4 regions of the Vibrio sp. PSi01 genome follow, and region 3 is predicted to be linked to each of the others. Evidence: predicted binding sites of a transcription regulator. Region 3 holds the regulator's gene; each other region holds the start of a gene.
The links. Region 3 encodes PurR, which represses purine synthesis genes. Its sites were predicted from a motif close to TNANGNAAACGTTTNCNTNA; they were not measured.
Positions count from the first base shown of each region.

Region 1 (4,582 bases), on a different contig from region 3:
GCTTTAAAATGTGAACATATAGACAAATAATTCAAGCATTTGTTCCTCGGTTTTAAGAATTTTGAACTCAGCCAGTGTTTAACTTTTAGTGAGACCAACGATGAACTTTAAACCAAGGTAAGGTTGCTCTTACCTCTCTATACTGTACCCTTGCATTATGACTGTTTAACATGAACGAAAGATGAATAATCCTGAATTTTGGCACAATAAATGGGCAGCCAACCAAATAGGCTTCCACCTTGAAGATGTAAACCCACTTCTGATTGAATTTTGGGAAAAGACGGAACCTAGCTACGAGAAGAGTGTGTTCGTGCCTCTATGTGGTAAGAGTGAAGATCTGATTTGGTTAGCGACGAAGCATGAAGATGTTCAAGGTGTCGAATTAAGCCAGATTGCGGTTCGCGCATTTTTTGCAGAGCATCTTTACACGCCGACTGTGACTCAAATTAGTGGTCAGCATGAGCTTTATCAATTCGATGAACTTAATATTTATACGGGTGATTATTTCTCAGCACCGATTCAGCCTGTAGACATTATCTATGATCGTGCCTCTTTGGTAGCTTTACCTGCTGACATGCGTGTGCAGTATGTAGAGTGCTTGAAGCAACGGTTAAAGCCGGGCGGCAAGATCTTACTTGTGACATTAGATTACGCTCAGAACGAGATGGCAGGACCTCCGTTTAGCGTACCTAAGTTAGAGATCGAACAGTTGTTCTCAGGTTATAAGATCACACTGTTGAATCAAGATATCGCAGACGATGAACATCCTAAGATTGCCAAGAAAGGCTTATCTCGATTTAGTGAAGAAGTGTATTTGATTGAGTCTGAATCTTAAACTCAACTAGCTCTCAAGTGAAAAAACTATTTCAATATAAAAAATGATACCAACAAAAAGACGGGCTTAGTAGCCCGTCTTTTTTATTGTTCAGATTTGAAGTTGTGATTGTTGAGAATTAAATAGCTGTCTAGTAAATCACTTTTACTTTTGAAGCACTCTCAATAGCATCTTCAATCGCTGTTTCAGTGCTCTTACGACGAGTCAACGCCACACCTAGACGACGGCGACCATCGATGTCAGGCTTACCAAACAAACGAACTTGCGTTTGTGGTGCGTCTAGCGCCTCTGTAAGACCTTCGAAACGAATGTTGTTTGAAGTGCCTTGGCCTAAGATAACGGCAGATGCACACGGACCATATTGAGTAATTGACTTAATCGGCATGCCAGTAAATGCGCGAACGTGTAGCGCGAATTCAGAGGAATCTTGAGACATTAAAGTCACTAAGCCAGTATCGTGTGGGCGAGGGGATACTTCGTTGAAGATAACATGGTCGCCTTTAACGAACAGTTCCACACCAAAGATACCGTGACCGCCCAGTGCGTTAACGACTTGCTCTGCAGTGTATTGCGCCGCTTTTAGTGCGTTGTCTGACATTAATTGCGGTTGCCATGATTCACGGTAATCACCGTCTTCTTGGCGGTGACCGATAGGCGCGCAGAAATGAACACCATCAACAGCACGAACAGTCAGCAGCGTGATTTCGTAATCAAAATCGATAAAGCCTTCAACGATCACACGACCAGCGCCAGTGCGACCACCTTCTTGTGCGTAATCCCAAGACTTTTGAATATCGTCTTGTGTTTTAATAACGCTTTGGCCTTTGCCTGATGAACTCATAACAGGCTTAACCACACAAGGCATACCTACGAATTCTACCGCTGCTGAGAAATCTTCAAATGTGTCCGCGAAGCGATATGGAGATGTGCTCAGTTTTAACTCTTCAGCCGCTAGACGACGGATACCTTCTCGGTTCATCGTCAACTTAGTCGCGTTCGCTGTGGGAACGACATTTAGGCCTTGCGCTTCCATCTCTACCAGCTTGCTGGTGGCAATAGCTTCGATTTCTGGAACCACATAATCTGGTTTTTCTAGTTCAATGACAGCTTGCAGTGCATCGCTGTCCAACATGTCTAATACATGGCTACGATGTGCAACTTGCATAGCCGGTGCATCAGCGTAACGGTCACATGCAATAACTTCCAAACCTAAACGTTGGCACTCGATAGCAACTTCTTTACCCAGTTCACCTGAACCTAATAGAAGTACACGAGTAGCATTTTCACGAGTAGCGGTACCAAACATAGAAATTCCTTCCGATCTTTTGAACGATTGATTTAAACGGGGTGATCATACTTATTTAAAGGATAAAAGCAAACGTTTGCGCGGGTTGTCGCATGAATTTGAAGTATAAAAAAAGCAGCTCTATAAAATAGGGCTGCTTATTTAAAATATTGTTAACCAGATGTACTTAGATTGCTAAGTAAGTAACTGGAATGTCAGGGTTAATCGCCTCTAACGTAGACTGAGTATCGGCTAGGTGACTGATGCTACCATCGGCAATTTCAACTAAGGCAGCGTTTTCGATCTGCTCGAAATCGAAGCCAGCCAGTTTAAGTTGAACAAGCGCGACTTGTAATGGCGGTAGGCTAGGGTTGAATGCCGCGTTTTCTGCGTATGCACCTGTAAAGATTTCACCTGTTGTCAGTTGTAGCGAGACGCCACTTAGGTTCTTTGTGTAGGGAGCATGGCTACGGTTTAATGCTGTTAGTGCGCTTACCACAACAGGGCTCGTTTCTTCTGATGTGTACTGGTGATCCAGCTTAGTCATTAGGCCAGTTGTGATGCCCAAATCAGCAGGGCCGAAAGAGTCAGGTAGGTATTCTTGCAGTGACATTTCATCACGCTGTGGTAATTGAACTTTAAGTTCTTTTGCCGTTGTCAGTTCGTTCATGAATTGGCGACAGTGACCACAAGGGCTGAAGTTGATCGTGATATCAGAAAGGCCTTCTTCACCCTTCATCCAAGCGTGGCTGATGGCTGATTGTTCAGCATGAACTGTTTGACCAAGTTGTGCACCTGCAATTTCCAAGTTTGCACCGAAGTACAGGCGACCAGATAGGCCACGCACGATGGCACCAACATAGAAGTCAGAAAGTGGCGCATAAGAGTATGCTGCTGCGATTGGCAGTAAAGCTAGGCGAGCTTCTTTATCAGAAAGGCCGCTTGCATCCAGTAAGCTTTGAAACTGCTCTTTAGAGATAGTGGCGTCAAAGTTGTCTGCTAATACGATGTCACTCAAAAGCGCTTTTATTGATGTTGGAGCACTTTCCAGCGCCAGGGTAATACGACTGTTCATGTTGAATCCTTAATTGACCTTAGGCTTTAATTTTATGCAATACTCAGGATTTTTCTGTGATAGTGATCACCATTGTGCTGTTGTTGTTACATTGGCTTGCATAATTAGAGTGAGGTCACAGATGAAATCGATTGCAAGGACAAAAACTACCCTTGATCTCTCATTTGTTGTCTGAAATCGGGGTATGTTTAGCTAAAAATTGCTGAACAAATGAGAACAAAAAGCCCAAACAGACACTGAAATGCTCAGAGTTTCGCTTGGGCTTATTGGATGTTTTTAAAGCTTAAGTCCCAATCTATGAATCTATGAATCTATTAGCTTGAGCTGTAGCCATTAACTGAAGTTGTAGATCATTAACGTTAGCTTTTAGTTACTAGCTTAAGCATAGATCCAAACCACGATAGAAAATATGGTCGGTGCAATAATCGAGGTAATGACGCCACAAAGTACTAAAGCTAGTGAACTGAATGCAGCATCTTGTGGATTCTTTTCAGCGCAAGTTGCCGTTCCCAACGCATGCGATACTGTGCCCATGGTTAAACCTCGTGCGATAGGGCTCTTGATACCGATCAAATTGTAGATAGGGTAAGCAAAGATTGCCCCGAACAAACCGACAATCAATACCAGAATTGCTGCAATTGCAGCTTCGCCGCCTAAATGGCTTGAGACCTCCATTGCGATCGGTGTGGTGACCGACTTACCCAACAAACTCGCGATCAAACTTAAATCCGCTTTAAAAGCCACGGCGATCAATGCGGTAGTGGTCATCGACATTACACTGCCTAGCGTGCAAGCAAATGTGATGATACGCCAGTTGGATCTGATTTGAGGTAACTGTTCATATAGAGGAAAAGCCAGCGCCACTACCGCAGGTTGGAGCATATAGGTAATCCAAGTATTGTCTGCGTAATAGGTTTCAAAAGGTACTTTGAAAAACAACAGAATTGGAATGATGATACCAATACTGATGAGTAGAGGATTACAAAATGGCGAATTAACTTTTTGGCTTACCCAACGAGCAAACAAGAAAACCACAATGGTCAGTAGAATCCACATGATTATTTACCTCTCGAAAGCAAGCGGTCTAAGAACCATGATAAGGAAACTAACACGATTAAGGTTCCGCCAACGGCGCTTGCCATAATTGGTAAAGCATTGGCGATAAGCATGTCAAAATGATCCATGAGCCCGACACTAATAGGGACAAACAATAAGATCATCAAACGGATAATCAAGCTTGCACCAGGCTGAACCCAATGCTCAGGGACAATACCAATCACCATAGCGGTAAACAGAATCAACATGCCAAAAATACTGCCAGGAATTGAGGTGTCTAATAAATGCTGTAACGCGTTACCTGCTGTGAGTGCACCTATGATTAAGGTGA
Region 1 is NZ_JBHNYN010000001.1:345,362-349,943, forward strand. It holds gene ACFI6G_RS01540 (thiopurine S-methyltransferase) at 182-835, shown strand; gene purT (formate-dependent phosphoribosylglycinamide formyltransferase) at 966-2,141, opposite strand; gene cdd (cytidine deaminase) at 2,308-3,195, opposite strand; gene ACFI6G_RS01555 (LrgB family protein) at 3,574-4,251, opposite strand; gene ACFI6G_RS01560 (CidA/LrgA family protein) at 4,254-4,582, opposite strand, start outside.
Region 1: the regulator PurR is predicted to act here: its motif matches at 2,206-2,225, upstream of purT (formate-dependent phosphoribosylglycinamide formyltransferase).

Region 2 (4,582 bases), on a different contig from region 3:
GGCAAACCGGTTTGAACGGCAAAGGTTGGGGCGCACTATTCTGGTGTAACCACGATCAACCAAGAGTCGTGAGCCGCTTGGGTAACGACCAGCAATATCGCGTTGAATCAGCCAAGATGCTTGCTGCGTCAGTCCACATGATGCAAGGCACACCGTATATCTATCAAGGTGAAGAGATTGGTATGACCAACCCTGGCTATACTGAAATTAGCCAGTATCGTGATGTCGAGAGTACTAATATGTACGATATCATGGTTAATCGTGATGGTGTGGCTCATGAAGATATGATGGCGATCTTAGCGCAGAAATCTCGTGATAACTCTCGTACGCCAATGCAATGGAACGATAAAACTTACGCAGGATTTTCACAAGCTCAGCCATGGCTTGATGTTGCGAATAACTACATTGAGATCAACGCCGAACAAGCATTGGAAGATAAAGACTCTGTATTTTACTTCTACAAGAGTTTGATTGAGTTGCGTAAACAAGTACCAGTGATTACGGGTGGTAGCTATCAAGATTTATTGCCTGAGCATCCATCTATTTTTGCATATGTACGTGAAAGCGATAGTCAGACTTTGGTTTGTCTTAATAACTATTATGGTGAAGAGGCGGAGTGTGTTTTACCTGAACGTTTTGAGATGCTGAAGGCTGAAAGCTTGTTGTCTAATTATCAAGTAAGCGAGAGTTTAGCTGCGTCTCATCATCAAGTGCTGCGACCTTACGAGACGCGTATCCTCTTGATCGAAGCTTAGTCTCGTTACGATTTCAATTAACCTAATTCTCCGTTCCCCCTAGAGATCTAGGTTTCAACAAAGGCTTTGGAGTGCTCCCCAAAGCCTTTTTGTTTTAGTGATGTATTGATTATAGTGTCTCTGCCTAAATAGTTTAGAATCGAAAGCATCAGGTATTAGCAACGTAGAGCAAGTTATAAGAGTTAAGACGCGTAGTTCACTGAGTAGCGAGTTGGCTTATGGTTCATGGCTAATACAATGTTCAATACCGCTGTGCCTAATACAGATACTGTAATTACCCAAGGCGATACGAAGAAGAAGGATGCAAACAGAATACAGGCATCAATGGCCATTTGGGTTTTGCCTACTGAGATACCGTAGCGGTCTTGGATGAACAAACATAATACGTTGAAGCCACCCAAGCTTGAGCGATGACGAAACAAAATCAACATGCCTAAGCCCATTAATAAGCCGCCAGCGACGGCACAGTAAATTTCATTATGTACGTCTAATGAAATCACTAGATATAAATGATCGGCAAATACAGACACTAAAGCGCCTGAGATGGCACTGCTAATCGCAAAGTGACGGCCAAATCGTTTCCATGCTAATAAGTAGAATGGACAATTAGCAATAAAGTACAAAATACCAAAGGTTACCGGCGTAAATTGACTCAAAAGCAGAGCCAAGCCTGTAGTACCACCGGTAAGCAGGTTTGCTGATTGTAAAAAGAATACGCCTAACGCCACTAAAAACGTGCCAGTAAGAATCGCTACCCAATCTTCTTTACGTGAGTGTTTTTCCATCGTTTTTATAATTACCTAACCAATAAAGGCGTGCATAGTAGATAAAAACCTTAGCTTTCGGTAGCTTGAGGTGCAAAATTAAGGTAAACCTATGTAATCTGCGTTTTACAGGGTGTAAAGCGTAAAATTGACAGTAAGCGTCATCTTTGGTTGGATAAGCTTAATAACCATGATGAATCTTATTTGTGATTATGAAAAAACTGCATGATAAAATTGCAATTAGCTCTTTATGACCTAGATCAAATTATGTAGAATGCGTCACATCAAAACGGTGACGGAAACGTTTGCTTTCGGTCGTTGTGTGGTTTTTTTGAAACTTTCAGTACAATCTGAGTCAGGAGATACAGATGCTTAAGCGTGACATGAACATTGCTGATTACGATGCGGACCTATTCGCAGCTATCCAAGAAGAAACTCTTCGTCAGGAAGAGCACATCGAACTTATCGCTTCAGAAAACTACACAAGCCCACGTGTAATGGAAGCTCAAGGTTCTCAACTTACAAACAAATACGCTGAAGGCTACCCTGGTAAGCGTTACTACGGCGGTTGTGAGTTCGTAGATAAAGTTGAAACTCTAGCAATCGAACGTGCATGTGAACTTTTTGGCGCTCAATACGCGAACGTACAACCTCACTCAGGTTCTCAAGCTAACAACGCTGTATACATGGCGCTATTGAATGCTGGCGATACCGTTCTAGGTATGAGCCTAGCGCACGGTGGTCACCTAACGCACGGTTCTCCAGTAAACTTCTCTGGTAAGCTTTACAACATCATCCCTTACGGTATTGATGAAGCTGGCCAAATCGATTACGAAGAGATGGAAGCTCTCGCAATCGAGCACAAACCTAAGATGATCATCGGTGGTTTCTCAGCTTATTCTCAAGTTTGTGATTGGGCGCGCATGCGTGAAATCGCTGACAAAGTAGGTGCTTACTTCTTCGTAGATATGGCTCACGTTGCGGGTCTAATCGCTGCCGGTGTTTATCCAAACCCAGTTCCACACGCTCACGTTGTTACAACAACAACGCACAAAACGCTTGCTGGTCCTCGTGGTGGTCTTATCCTTTCTAACGAAGGCGAAGATCTTTACAAAAAGCTAAACTCAGCAGTATTCCCTGGCGGCCAAGGTGGTCCTTTAATGCACGTTATCGCTGGTAAAGCAGTAGCGTTCAAAGAAGCACTAGAGCCAGAGTTCAAAGAATACCAAGCTCGCGTTGTTGCTAACGCAAAAGCAATGGTTGCTGAATTCCTAGCACGCGGTTACAACATCGTTTCAGGTTCTACAGAGAACCACCTGTTCCTAGTTGACCTTATCGACAAAGACATCACAGGTAAAGAAGCAGACGCAGCACTAGGTTCAGCTAACATTACAGTTAACAAGAACTCAGTACCAAACGATCCACGTAGCCCGTTCGTTACGTCTGGTATCCGTATCGGTTCTCCTTCTATCACTCGTCGCGGTTTCTCAGAAGCAGACGCGAAAGCTCTTGCTGGCTGGATGTGTGACATCCTTGATAACATGGGCGATGAGTCTGTTATCGAAGCAACTAAAGCGAAAGTATTAGAGATCTGTAAGCGTCTACCGGTTTACGCTTAATTTTTTCTTCGTAGTAATTTGAACTTCGTTGTCGAGCATGCTCACTTACATCCGTAAGCTCCGCGTGCTCTCCTAGAATTTCAAACAACTACTTTGAAAAATATTGATATTAGAGGCTCCTTGTTAGGGGCCTTTTTTGTATTCGTAAGTAATAAAGCCGTTGTCGAGTATGCTCACTTACATCCGTAAGCTCCGCGTGCTCTCCTAGAATTTCAAACAACTACTTTGAAAAATATTGATATTAGAGGCTCCTTGTTAGGGGCCTTTTTTGTATTCGAAAGTAATAAAGCCGTTGTCGAGTATGCTCATTTACATCCGTAAGCTCCGCATGCTCTTCTAGAATTTCAAACAACTACTTTGAAAATAGATTGACGGTATTAAAGGTCCCTTGTGGGGCCTTTTTTGTATTTGAAGGTTAGTTATCTGGGGAATCAATGGCAGGTACTAAAAAGGGCTGATGTTCGTACATCAACCCTTTGTTGTTTGTTGTTTGTTGGTCTCGGATTTACTTTTTGATGCTCAGTAAAGTGCCTGATTTACATCTAAACGAGTAGTAGCTGCGGCTTTCATTAAACTTACCTAAGCCTTCGCCATCACAGTAGTCGATGTTGATATCACGCATGACTTCTAGTGTATCTTCGCTGTTTAAAGCGAATTTAGAACCATCTGAGCAGACGATACGAATTCTCTCATCATGGCTTACAGAGTAGATATCGACTTCAGTATTACACAGCTCAAAAGACGCTTCACGAAAGTTGTCTTGTTGAGAGTTTGAAGAGCAACCGGCAGTAAGTGCGGCTGCAATAACGGCTAATAGTCCGAGTCTTTTCATTGTTAGTCCTTCGATATCATCAAATTTAGTGATGAGTTTTATATGCTGTTCTTGGTAGCCTATACAACAACACACTTTGATTCAAGGAGCGTTGGCTGACTCTAAGATATAAAAGTATAGGTGCAAACAGATAATTTATAATAGGTTTATTGGTATTGGTATTGGTATTGGTCTATTACGTACCTCAAACAAAAAAGACCAACACAAAGGTTGGTCTTTCGAAATAAAGCTTGTTTTAAATGACTATCGAAACTGTTTTGCTTCTGGAAAATACTCAAAACCAGCAGACGCAAGTTTAGCGATCAAGGCTGCCTTATCGATTTCGTAGAAGTTAACCACTCGATCCAAATCACCACCGAAGTCGTCACGTAGCTTCATGTTGACGATGCTCATTAACATCACTGGATCCATCTTTGCAAAATTAGCGAGGTTCATGTTAGTCCTCGAAATCTGAGATCAGCAGGTTTGCCGCAGCAAATGCTGCACGATCACGAGCATCTTTAGGAAGAGACTCATCCGCAGCAAGGTCGTTTAATGTTTTTACCGCGCAGGTAACCGCTTTAGGGATATAGCCTTGGTCGCCACTGCCAATTTGAGAGTACAGTTCACGCA
Region 2 is NZ_JBHNYN010000005.1:71,275-75,856, reverse strand. It holds gene treC (alpha,alpha-phosphotrehalase) at 1-755, shown strand, start outside; gene ACFI6G_RS09415 (YitT family protein) at 938-1,540, opposite strand; gene glyA (serine hydroxymethyltransferase) at 1,888-3,138, shown strand; gene ACFI6G_RS09405 (hypothetical protein) at 3,644-3,970, opposite strand; gene ACFI6G_RS09400 (DUF4250 domain-containing protein) at 4,214-4,405, opposite strand; gene ACFI6G_RS09395 (YaeP family protein) at 4,407-4,582, opposite strand, start outside.
Region 2: the regulator PurR is predicted to act here: its motif matches at 1,813-1,832, upstream of glyA (serine hydroxymethyltransferase).

Region 3 (4,582 bases):
CACCACTTTTCTTATTTAATAGTTTCAATGACTATTCTATTCATGACTAGTAACAATTCTAGTGGTACTGAAGATAAAAGCCAGAAACATGGATTTTTTTTGATACAAGACAATCTTAAACCTTGCTATTTATCGTCCATCGCAATTCAATATAGGCATTACTACGAACGAGTCACTTTGCGCTTAGCAAATAACCTTGTTATTCAGCCTTGGTGTGCTTGTACCCAAATGACTTAACGGCGCTGGGTATATAAACATCACAAGACTAAATCAGGATCTATGAAATGAAAGATACGAAAGCATTCAACGAGCAAAGAGCAGAAATTTACTGGTGGTTATCAAGCTTATTCGCCAAAGAGCTCACTCAAGAAGAACTCGATCACTACCACTCTGTTGAAATTCGTTCTTTCCTTTCTGGTTTAGGTTCGAATGAAGCTCTAAAGCCTTCGATTGATAAGCTTGTAGACGCATTGAACCGTCTACAAACACGTGAAGATGCCCAACTGGAACTGTCTGCTGACTTCTGCGACCTTTTCTTGAAGACAGACAAACATGGTGCTTTACCTTACGCTTCAATGTACATCGGCGAAACAGGTCTATTAAACGATAAGCCAGCTAAAGACATGGAAGACATCATGGCTAAGCACAACTTAATCGTGAACCAAGACTTAAAAGAACCTGCAGATCACATTGCTATCGAACTCGACTTCCTTGGCAATCTAATCATCCGTTCAAATGAAACTGAGCTTGAAGAAGAATTAGAGAAATCGTTCGTCATTCAACAGCAGTTTATCGATCAGCAACTACTTACTTGGTTGCCAAAGTTTAATGTGAAATGTCATGACGTTGACCAGTTTGGTTTCTACGCTTCGGTCTCGTCTTTGCTACTCGCATTTTGCAATTTAGACACTCAATATTTAGCTGGTGAATAAGTTCGCCCAACGACTAGGTAAATAAATTCAGTAGAATGTGACAATTCACCCGGATTTCTGGGTGAATTATATTGCGAGTAATTTCTAGTCAGTCTAAAATTGTGACCGCAAACGATAAAATATGAAACATTCACGAAATGCTAAGCTTATTTAAGTTCAAAGCATTTCGGTGTTAAGACAAGCCGCTCAATAGCGGTTTTTTGTTTTTTAGCACTTTAGTACCCAAAGAGCCCTACAAATTTAAGCTCTTAGTTAAGTAGCTTAACGGCTACTTTATTCCGTACTTTGGGAAAGTAGCTTCTAATAGGATAAAACCATGGCCACTATAAAAGATGTCGCTCGCTTAGCAGGCGTATCAACAACAACCGTTTCTCACGTAATCAACAAAACACGTTTTGTCGCAGAAGCGACTCAAGAAAAAGTAAACAAAGCCGTAGACGAACTAAACTATGCACCGAGTGCTGTTGCTCGTAGTTTGAAATGTAATACAACACGCACTATCGGCATGCTAGTAACTCAGTCAACCAACCTATTCTTCTCTGAGGTTATCGATGGCGTAGAGAGCTACTGCTACCGTCAAGGCTACACTTTGATTTTGTGTAACACAGGCGGTATTTATGAGAAGCAACGTGATTACATTCGAATGCTTGCAGAGAAGCGTGTAGATGGCATCTTGGTTATGTGTTCAGACCTAACTGAAGAACTAAGAGAAATGTTAGACCGTCACGCTGACATTCCTAAAGTAGTGATGGACTGGGGTCCTGAGAGCTCTCAAGCCGACAAGATCATTGATAACTCTGAAGAAGGTGGCTACCTAGCGACCAAGTACCTTATTGAACGCGGTCACTCTAAGATTGCTTGTTTAAGTGGCCACTTAGATAAAGCAGCCTGTGTTGAACGTATCGCAGGATACAAACGTGCATTTGACGAAGCTAATATTGCCACTGACGAACGCTTGATCATTGAAGGTAACTTTGAATGTGATACTGCTGTTATAGCAGCAGATAAGATTGTTGAGATGAAAGATCGCCCAACGGCAGTGTTCTGTTTCAACGACACCATGGCACTAGGTTTGATGAGTCGATTACAAGAAAAAGGAATTCGCATTCCTGAAGATATATCAGTTATTGGTTACGATAACATCGAACTCGCTGAATATTTCTCCCCACCATTGACCACGGTTCACCAACCGAAGCGTCGTGTTGGTAAAAATGCATTCGAAATTTTGTTAGAACGCATCAAAGATAAAGATCATGAAAAACGCGTTTTCGAAATGCACCCTGAAATTGTTGAACGAAGTACAGTTAAAACGTTAAATTAATTGATAAATTCAGTTTATTCTAATCAAGCGCACCTTTAGGTGCGCTTTTTTTATCAACAACATTAATGAACCTGGTATCATAACAGCAAGATCATTAATTGAAGCAATATCACATTTTGAAATAACAAGTGTGAGCTTCATTCAACAAAAACTTTATTCTATTTAATCAGTCACGCACAGGGCAAACCACTCGAAAGAGTGAGACGCAAAGCTTCCGGCCTAAACCACTCGTTGGTATGGTAGCGGGGTTACCGATGGCAAAATGCAGTGGTTACTAATAATTTAGTAATTTACGGCTTATTGACAATTTAGTTGCAACATTTTGCTAATCTCTCGGACCTGCTTATTTGGTGGCGTAGTTCAAATACACCGAGATAAATAACATGGATAAACCGATACTAAAGGACTCAATGAAGTTATTTGAGTCCCTAGGAAAAATAAAATCACGTTCAATGTTTGGTGGCTTCGGTCTTTTTGCCGATGACACGATGTTTGCTCTGGTTGTAAATGACCAGTTGCATATACGAGCGGACAAATGCACAACAAAACAATTTGAACAACAAGGGTTTCAACCTTACGTTTACAAAAAACGTGGCTTCCCTGTTGTTACTAAATATTTCGCTTTGCCTGAAGGCCTGTGGCAGGATCAAGAAAAAATCTTGCAGCTTGCGACTACGTCTTTGGGTTTTGCTAAAGATGAAAAAGCTGAACAGTCTTCTGCTAAACCAACTCGATTAAAAGACCTTCCTAACCTTCGACTTGCTACCGAGCGCATGTTGAAAAAGGCTGGGATAGATTCCGTAGAACGTTTATATGAATCTGGCTCTGTAAACGCGTTTAACGCCATCAAGGAATCTCACGCGTCCTCTGTCAGTATCGAGTTACTTTGGGCGCTAGAAGGTGCGATTAATGGTACACATTGGTCTGTTATACCGCAGCAGCGTCGCGAAGAGCTTATCAGTCGCGTAAATTAACATTATCAGTTAAAACTACACATAACTAAGCCGCATTTATGCGGCTTTTTTTTATATCTGTTGAAAGTTAATCTAAGCTTTACCTGTCTATCTATACTATCGGTATGCATTGAAAATTTAGAGGAAGTATCAATGAGTAAGAAAATGATATTGGGTATTGTGTTGGTAATAACGATTGTCTTACTAGGCGTCAACTTTGGCCAATACCTCACACTTGAGAATGCCAAGGCTCAGCAAGCCGTTTTGAATGAATACATTGACAGTAATTTTATCGCCGCGGCTGCTATTTATTTCGCAGCTTACGTCATGATTACCGCTTTCTCGATTCCAGGAGCTGCTGTTGTGACCCTATTGGGTGCTGCGCTCTTTGGTTTTTGGAATAGTTTGTTATTGGTGTCATTCGCCAGTGCAATCGGTGCAACTATCGCCTTTTTGAGTAGCCGCTATTTGTTACGTGACTGGATTCAAACCAAATTCGGCGACAAATTGGCGACCATGAATAAAGGTGTCGAAAAAGACGGGGCATTTTACTTATTTTCTCTACGCCTGATCCCTGTATTCCCATTTTTCCTTATCAACCTGTTGATGGGTCTAACGCCGATGTCGGTAAGTCGTTACTACATTACGAGTCAAATTGGGATGTTGCCAGGTACAGCTGTTTTCTTAAATGCTGGTACTCAACTCGCAGAAATAGATTCACTTTCGGGTATCGTGTCTCCTTCAGTGCTGTTGTCATTTGCATTACTAGGTATATTCCCAATTATTGCTAAATGGTTGATGGGTAAGTTTCGCTCAACACCTGTAGCTGAATAATGGATATAGATTAGATAACACACATAGCCAAATAAGGTTCTATTTCAATGAAAATCTTTAGCGCATCGAACCCTACTGAAGCTCACATCATATGTGGATTGCTAGAAAGTGAGAATATTGCGTGTGAGGTCCGTGGTGAGGGTTTGTTTGGTTTGAAAGGAGAAATCCCTTTTACAGAAGATACTGACCCGTATGTTTGGCTGTATGAACCAGAACAAGCCAATAAGGCACGTGTTATTGTCAATGAATACCAAAAACAGCAAGATTCTATAATCTATGAAGAGTGGCGTTGCAGACAGTGTCATGAAGTCAATGAAGCCCAATTTGGCTCTTGTTGGCAGTGCGGTGCTGCTTCTCCTGAATAGCAGGTTTTGAAAGGTAAAGTGGCTCCAACGGCCTTATATAACAACTCGGTCAGATACCTCCTCCAAACAAAAACGGGAAGCTAAAATTAGCTTCCCGTTTTTGTTTCAATTCTATTCGAGCGTCTGTTCTGATAAAGAATCGTGATAATCACTGAATTTGCTTTTGAATAAACGCAA
Region 3 is NZ_JBHNYN010000003.1:362,268-366,849, forward strand. It holds gene torD (molecular chaperone TorD) at 285-932, shown strand; gene purR (HTH-type transcriptional repressor PurR) at 1,249-2,253, shown strand; cyclic di-GMP riboswitch class I at 2,424-2,509, shown strand; gene ACFI6G_RS06950 (TfoX/Sxy family DNA transformation protein) at 2,637-3,227, shown strand; gene ACFI6G_RS06955 (TVP38/TMEM64 family protein) at 3,360-4,040, shown strand; gene ACFI6G_RS06960 (putative signal transducing protein) at 4,088-4,405, shown strand; gene ACFI6G_RS06965 (alpha/beta fold hydrolase) at 4,554-4,582, opposite strand, start outside.

Region 4 (4,582 bases), on a different contig from region 3:
TATAAGCGCTTCATCCGTGCATTACTCGACGTATCAGACAACATCATCGAGGGTGAGGTTATCCCACCTAAGAGCGTCGTTCGTCATGATGAAGACGATCCATATTTAGTTGTTGCTGCGGATAAAGGTACCGCGACATTCTCAGATCTGGCTAACTCAGTTGCTGCAGAGTACAACTTCTGGCTAGGAGACGCGTTTGCATCGGGTGGTTCTAATGGTTATGACCATAAAGCCATGGGGATTACAGCAAAAGGTGGTTGGGAATCGGTTAAGCGTCACTTCCGTGAGATGGGTATTAACTGTCAAACCACAGACTTCACTGCGATAGGTGTTGGTGATATGGCTGGTGACGTGTTTGGTAACGGCATGCTGTTATCTAAGCACATCCGTTTACAAGCTGCGTTTAACCACATGCACATCTTCATTGATCCTAACCCAGAATCAGCGTCAAGCTGGGTAGAGCGTGATCGTCTATTTAATCTACCTCGCTCAAGCTGGGAAGATTATAATAAAGACCTGATTTCTCAAGGTGGTGGCATCTTCTCTCGCCGAGCGAAGTCTATCTCTCTGACACCTGAAATACAGAAAATGCTGGGCACGAAGAAAGCATCAATGGCACCAAATGACTTGATCAAAGCGATCCTGTCTATGAACGTTGATCTACTTTGGAACGGTGGTATTGGTACTTATGTTAAGTCTTCAAGCGAGACTCATACTGATGTAGGTGACCGTGCAAATGACGTTCTACGTATCGATGGTCGCGACCTAAAGGCCAAGGTTGTTGGCGAAGGTGGGAACTTGGGTATGACTCAATTGGGTCGTATTGAATACGCTCTAACGGGCGGTCGAGTTAATACTGACTTCGTTGATAACGTTGGTGGTGTAGACTGCTCGGATAACGAAGTTAACATTAAGATCTTCTTGAATGGTTTGGTGTCTAATGGTGATCTAACCGTCAAACAACGTAACCAAGTTCTTGAGTCTATGGAAGACGAAGTAGGCGAAATCGTACTAGACGACGCATACTGCCAAGCCGAATCTATTTCGGTTACTGAGCACCAAGGTGTTGGCTTAGTCAAAGAGCAAATCCGCTTTATTCACACAATGGAAAAAGCAGGGTACTTGGATCGTGGTTTGGAATATATCCCAGATGACGAAACATTGCTTGAGCGCGAAAAGCAGGGTCAAGGCCTAACAAGACCAGAGCTTTCTGTACTTGTTGCTTACGGTAAAATGGTACTTAAAGAAGATCTTGTGAGTGATGATATTGCGAATGATGAGTTCCATGCTCGACAGTTGATGCAATACTTTCCAACTGCGTTACGTCGTAACTACTCTCAGCATATGGATAACCATCCATTGCGTGCAGAAATCATTGCGACTGCACTCGCTAACCAAATGGTTAACGAAATGGGATGCAATTTTGTGACTCGCTTGCAAGAAGAGACGGGCGCAAATATTGTAGATATCGCTAATGCTTACGCAGCATCTCGCGAAATCTACGGTTTAGGTCAGGTGCTTAAGAGTATTCGTGAACTCGATAACATCTCAAGCTCTGAAGCTCAATACGAGTTGCTTTACCATGTACGCCGTACTCTTCGTCGACTCGCTCGTTGGTTGCTAAGAAATCGTACAGGTAAGCAATCGGTGAATGCATTGATTGAGTTATACCAAGGTGATGTAGTTACGATAACTGAGAATCTGGATGAAAATCTTGTGGCTTCAGAAGTAGAAGAGCATCAAGCAATGGCTCAAGTGTGGATTGACCAGGGCGTGAATGCAGAACTGGCTAATTCAGTCGCACGTTTGTCTAGCTTATACTCAGCGCTGGATATATCCACAGTAGCTCGTGAAACCGGTAAAACAGTACAACAAGCGTCTAAGCTTTACTTCAACCTTGGCGACCGTTTGTCATTGCACTGGTTCTTGAAGCAAATCAATGGCCAAGCTGTAGACAACAACTGGCAAGCACTGGCGCGTGCAGCATTCAGAGAAGATCTGGATTGGCAACAACGTCAGTTAACTGGCCAAGTACTCAACTGTGGTTGTGCTTCGGACATCGATGTGATTAAAGCGCTTGATGATTGGATGGAAAATAACTCTGTTTCTCTACATCGCTGGGAAAGTATCTTGAACGAATTCAAAGTAGGTTCGGTTCACGAGTTTGCTAAGTTCTCAGTGGCATTGCGTGAATTGATGCTGTTAAATCTTAATTGCATGTCTAAAGATTAGCGATTAGATAAAGACGATAATACAAAGGCAGGCCATAAGGCCTGCCTTTTTTGTTTGGAAAAGTCGAACTACTCATTTGATTGAGTGATTATGCTTAGGTTAAAGGGAACAAAGTGAAGTAGTAGGGTGAATGATACTCAAACTCAGCGAGTGTTTATAGAAACGGTATCGTTTGCTTAATAAAGAACCTCATTCGCTAACAAACTCGATTATCTTACCCCTACAGACAGTAATAGATTGAATAGTTGAGTAAATAAGTAAATAATATCGCCCCGTTTACACGGGGCTTTTTTCTATCGGAGGCACAATGCTTTACCGTCTAGCCAGAACTGGCTTTTTCCAACTTGATGCCGAAAAGGCACATGATCTTGCAATTCAAAATTTCAAACGCTTCACAGGCACACCTATTGATCTTTTGTATCGCCAACAGTTACCTCACCGACCTGTAGAATGCATGGGTCTTACTTTTAAAAACCCAGTTGGCCTTGCTGCTGGCCTAGATAAAAACGGCGAATGTATTGATGCATTTGGCGCAATGGGTTTTGGTTTCGTTGAAGTCGGGACTGTTACTCCTCGTCCACAAGCGGGTAACGACAAACCTCGTTTATTCCGTCTTGTTGAGGCTGAAGGTATCATCAACCGCATGGGCTTCAATAACCTAGGCGTCGACAATCTGATTGATAACGTTAAGAAGTCAAACTACGACGGCATCTTAGGTATCAATATCGGCAAGAACAAAGACACACCAATTGAAAAGGGCGCAGAAGATTACCTGATTTGTATGGAGAAGGTATATCAATACGCGGGTTACATTGCTGTGAATATCTCTTCACCAAATACTCCTGGACTTCGTTCTCTGCAATACGGTGAAGCTCTAGACGATCTGTTGTCTGAACTTAAAGCGAAACAATCTGAACTGGAGGAGAAGCATGGCAAGTATGTTCCTCTTGCTCTTAAGATTGCTCCGGATCTAAGCGACGACGAGATTAAACAAATTTGTGAATCATTGGTCAAAAATGAGATTGATGGTGTGATCGCAACCAACACGACGTTGGATCGTTCAATTGTTGAAGGCATGAAGCATTGCGATGAAGCGGGTGGCCTTAGTGGGCGTCCAGTTCAATCTCGTAGTACAGAAGTGGTTCGTAAACTTCACGAAGAACTTGGTGACAAACTGCCGATCATTGGGGTAGGTGGCATTGACTCTTATGTCGCAGCAAAAGAGAAAATGATGGCAGGTGCTAAACTTGTCCAAGTTTATTCTGGCTTTATCTATAAAGGCCCAGGTCTTGTAGGCGATATTGTCAAAAATCTATAGTTCGTAAAATCGATCGTAGTCAAAGGCTATAATCCGGTATCGTCTTACTAAAAGAGACACTGTAACTCAATGAGTTGTAGAGAAAAGCGATAAGAAAGAGGAATTCATTTCCTCTTTTTTTTTGCCTATTGCTCAGTAAAATTACTGTAATTGAAGGTAATTTTGCGTTTTACCTAATGGAATGGTTCAACAGTGTGAGACGAAATGATGCTTAAACCTAGCGATACATGGAATTGGTATTACGATGAGCAGCAATGTTCATTAATGCTAAGCCTCGGAGAGGATATGATTTTCAAAACGAATCTGGTCCGCAATAAGCTGGTGGACTGCGCGTTTAGAGATAATGAATTCACCGTTGATGACGCATCCTCATACCAAACCTTCAAAGAACAAATTTCTGGCTTAGAACTGTCTGAGCCTCGTCAAGCTGAACTTGCACTTTATTGTGTGGCAGCAAAGCGCTTCCACAAGCCTGTGCAGCCTAAGAGTTGGTTTTTCGACTCACAAGGTACAGGCCATGAACACCCTCAAGAAGGGGACATAGTACAAATGAGTAACGAGCATAGCTTAGGTTACTTCATCGTACTAGAAGTGGGAGAGTGTGCGAGCCTATGTGCTTTTGTAGACCTAGAAGAGTTCTTACTTACCCCTTCAAAAGGACTTCGATTTGGTGACTCTATTAAGGTGATGCATGACAGAATGGTAAACGCGAACGCTATTCTTCATCACGGCCACATAGCGATGGTCGGTTAAGCTCCAATCTAGAGCATTATTTCTAGCACATATTACAGCGCACAATTCACAAAACCTTCCTCAGAATCGGCTTAATAGCCGATTTTTTTGTGCCTAAAAAACCTCATTCTGATAAATACATCACCTGTTATCCATTTAAATAGTGAACACTCGACTATTTTTTCGCCTTAATTCCTGCCTGTTTTTATCACCAAAAGTGTAAATAACTCTAATTTATTCCTTGTTTATTGTCATTTGTAGCTAACTTTCACTCATAAGTTTAACCTGGTATATACCAAT
Region 4 is NZ_JBHNYN010000001.1:647,253-651,834, reverse strand. It holds gene ACFI6G_RS03020 (NAD-glutamate dehydrogenase) at 1-2,232, shown strand, start outside; gene pyrD (quinone-dependent dihydroorotate dehydrogenase) at 2,540-3,550, shown strand; gene ACFI6G_RS03010 (cell division protein ZapC) at 3,755-4,303, shown strand.
Region 4: the regulator PurR is predicted to act here: its motif matches at 2,393-2,412, upstream of pyrD (quinone-dependent dihydroorotate dehydrogenase).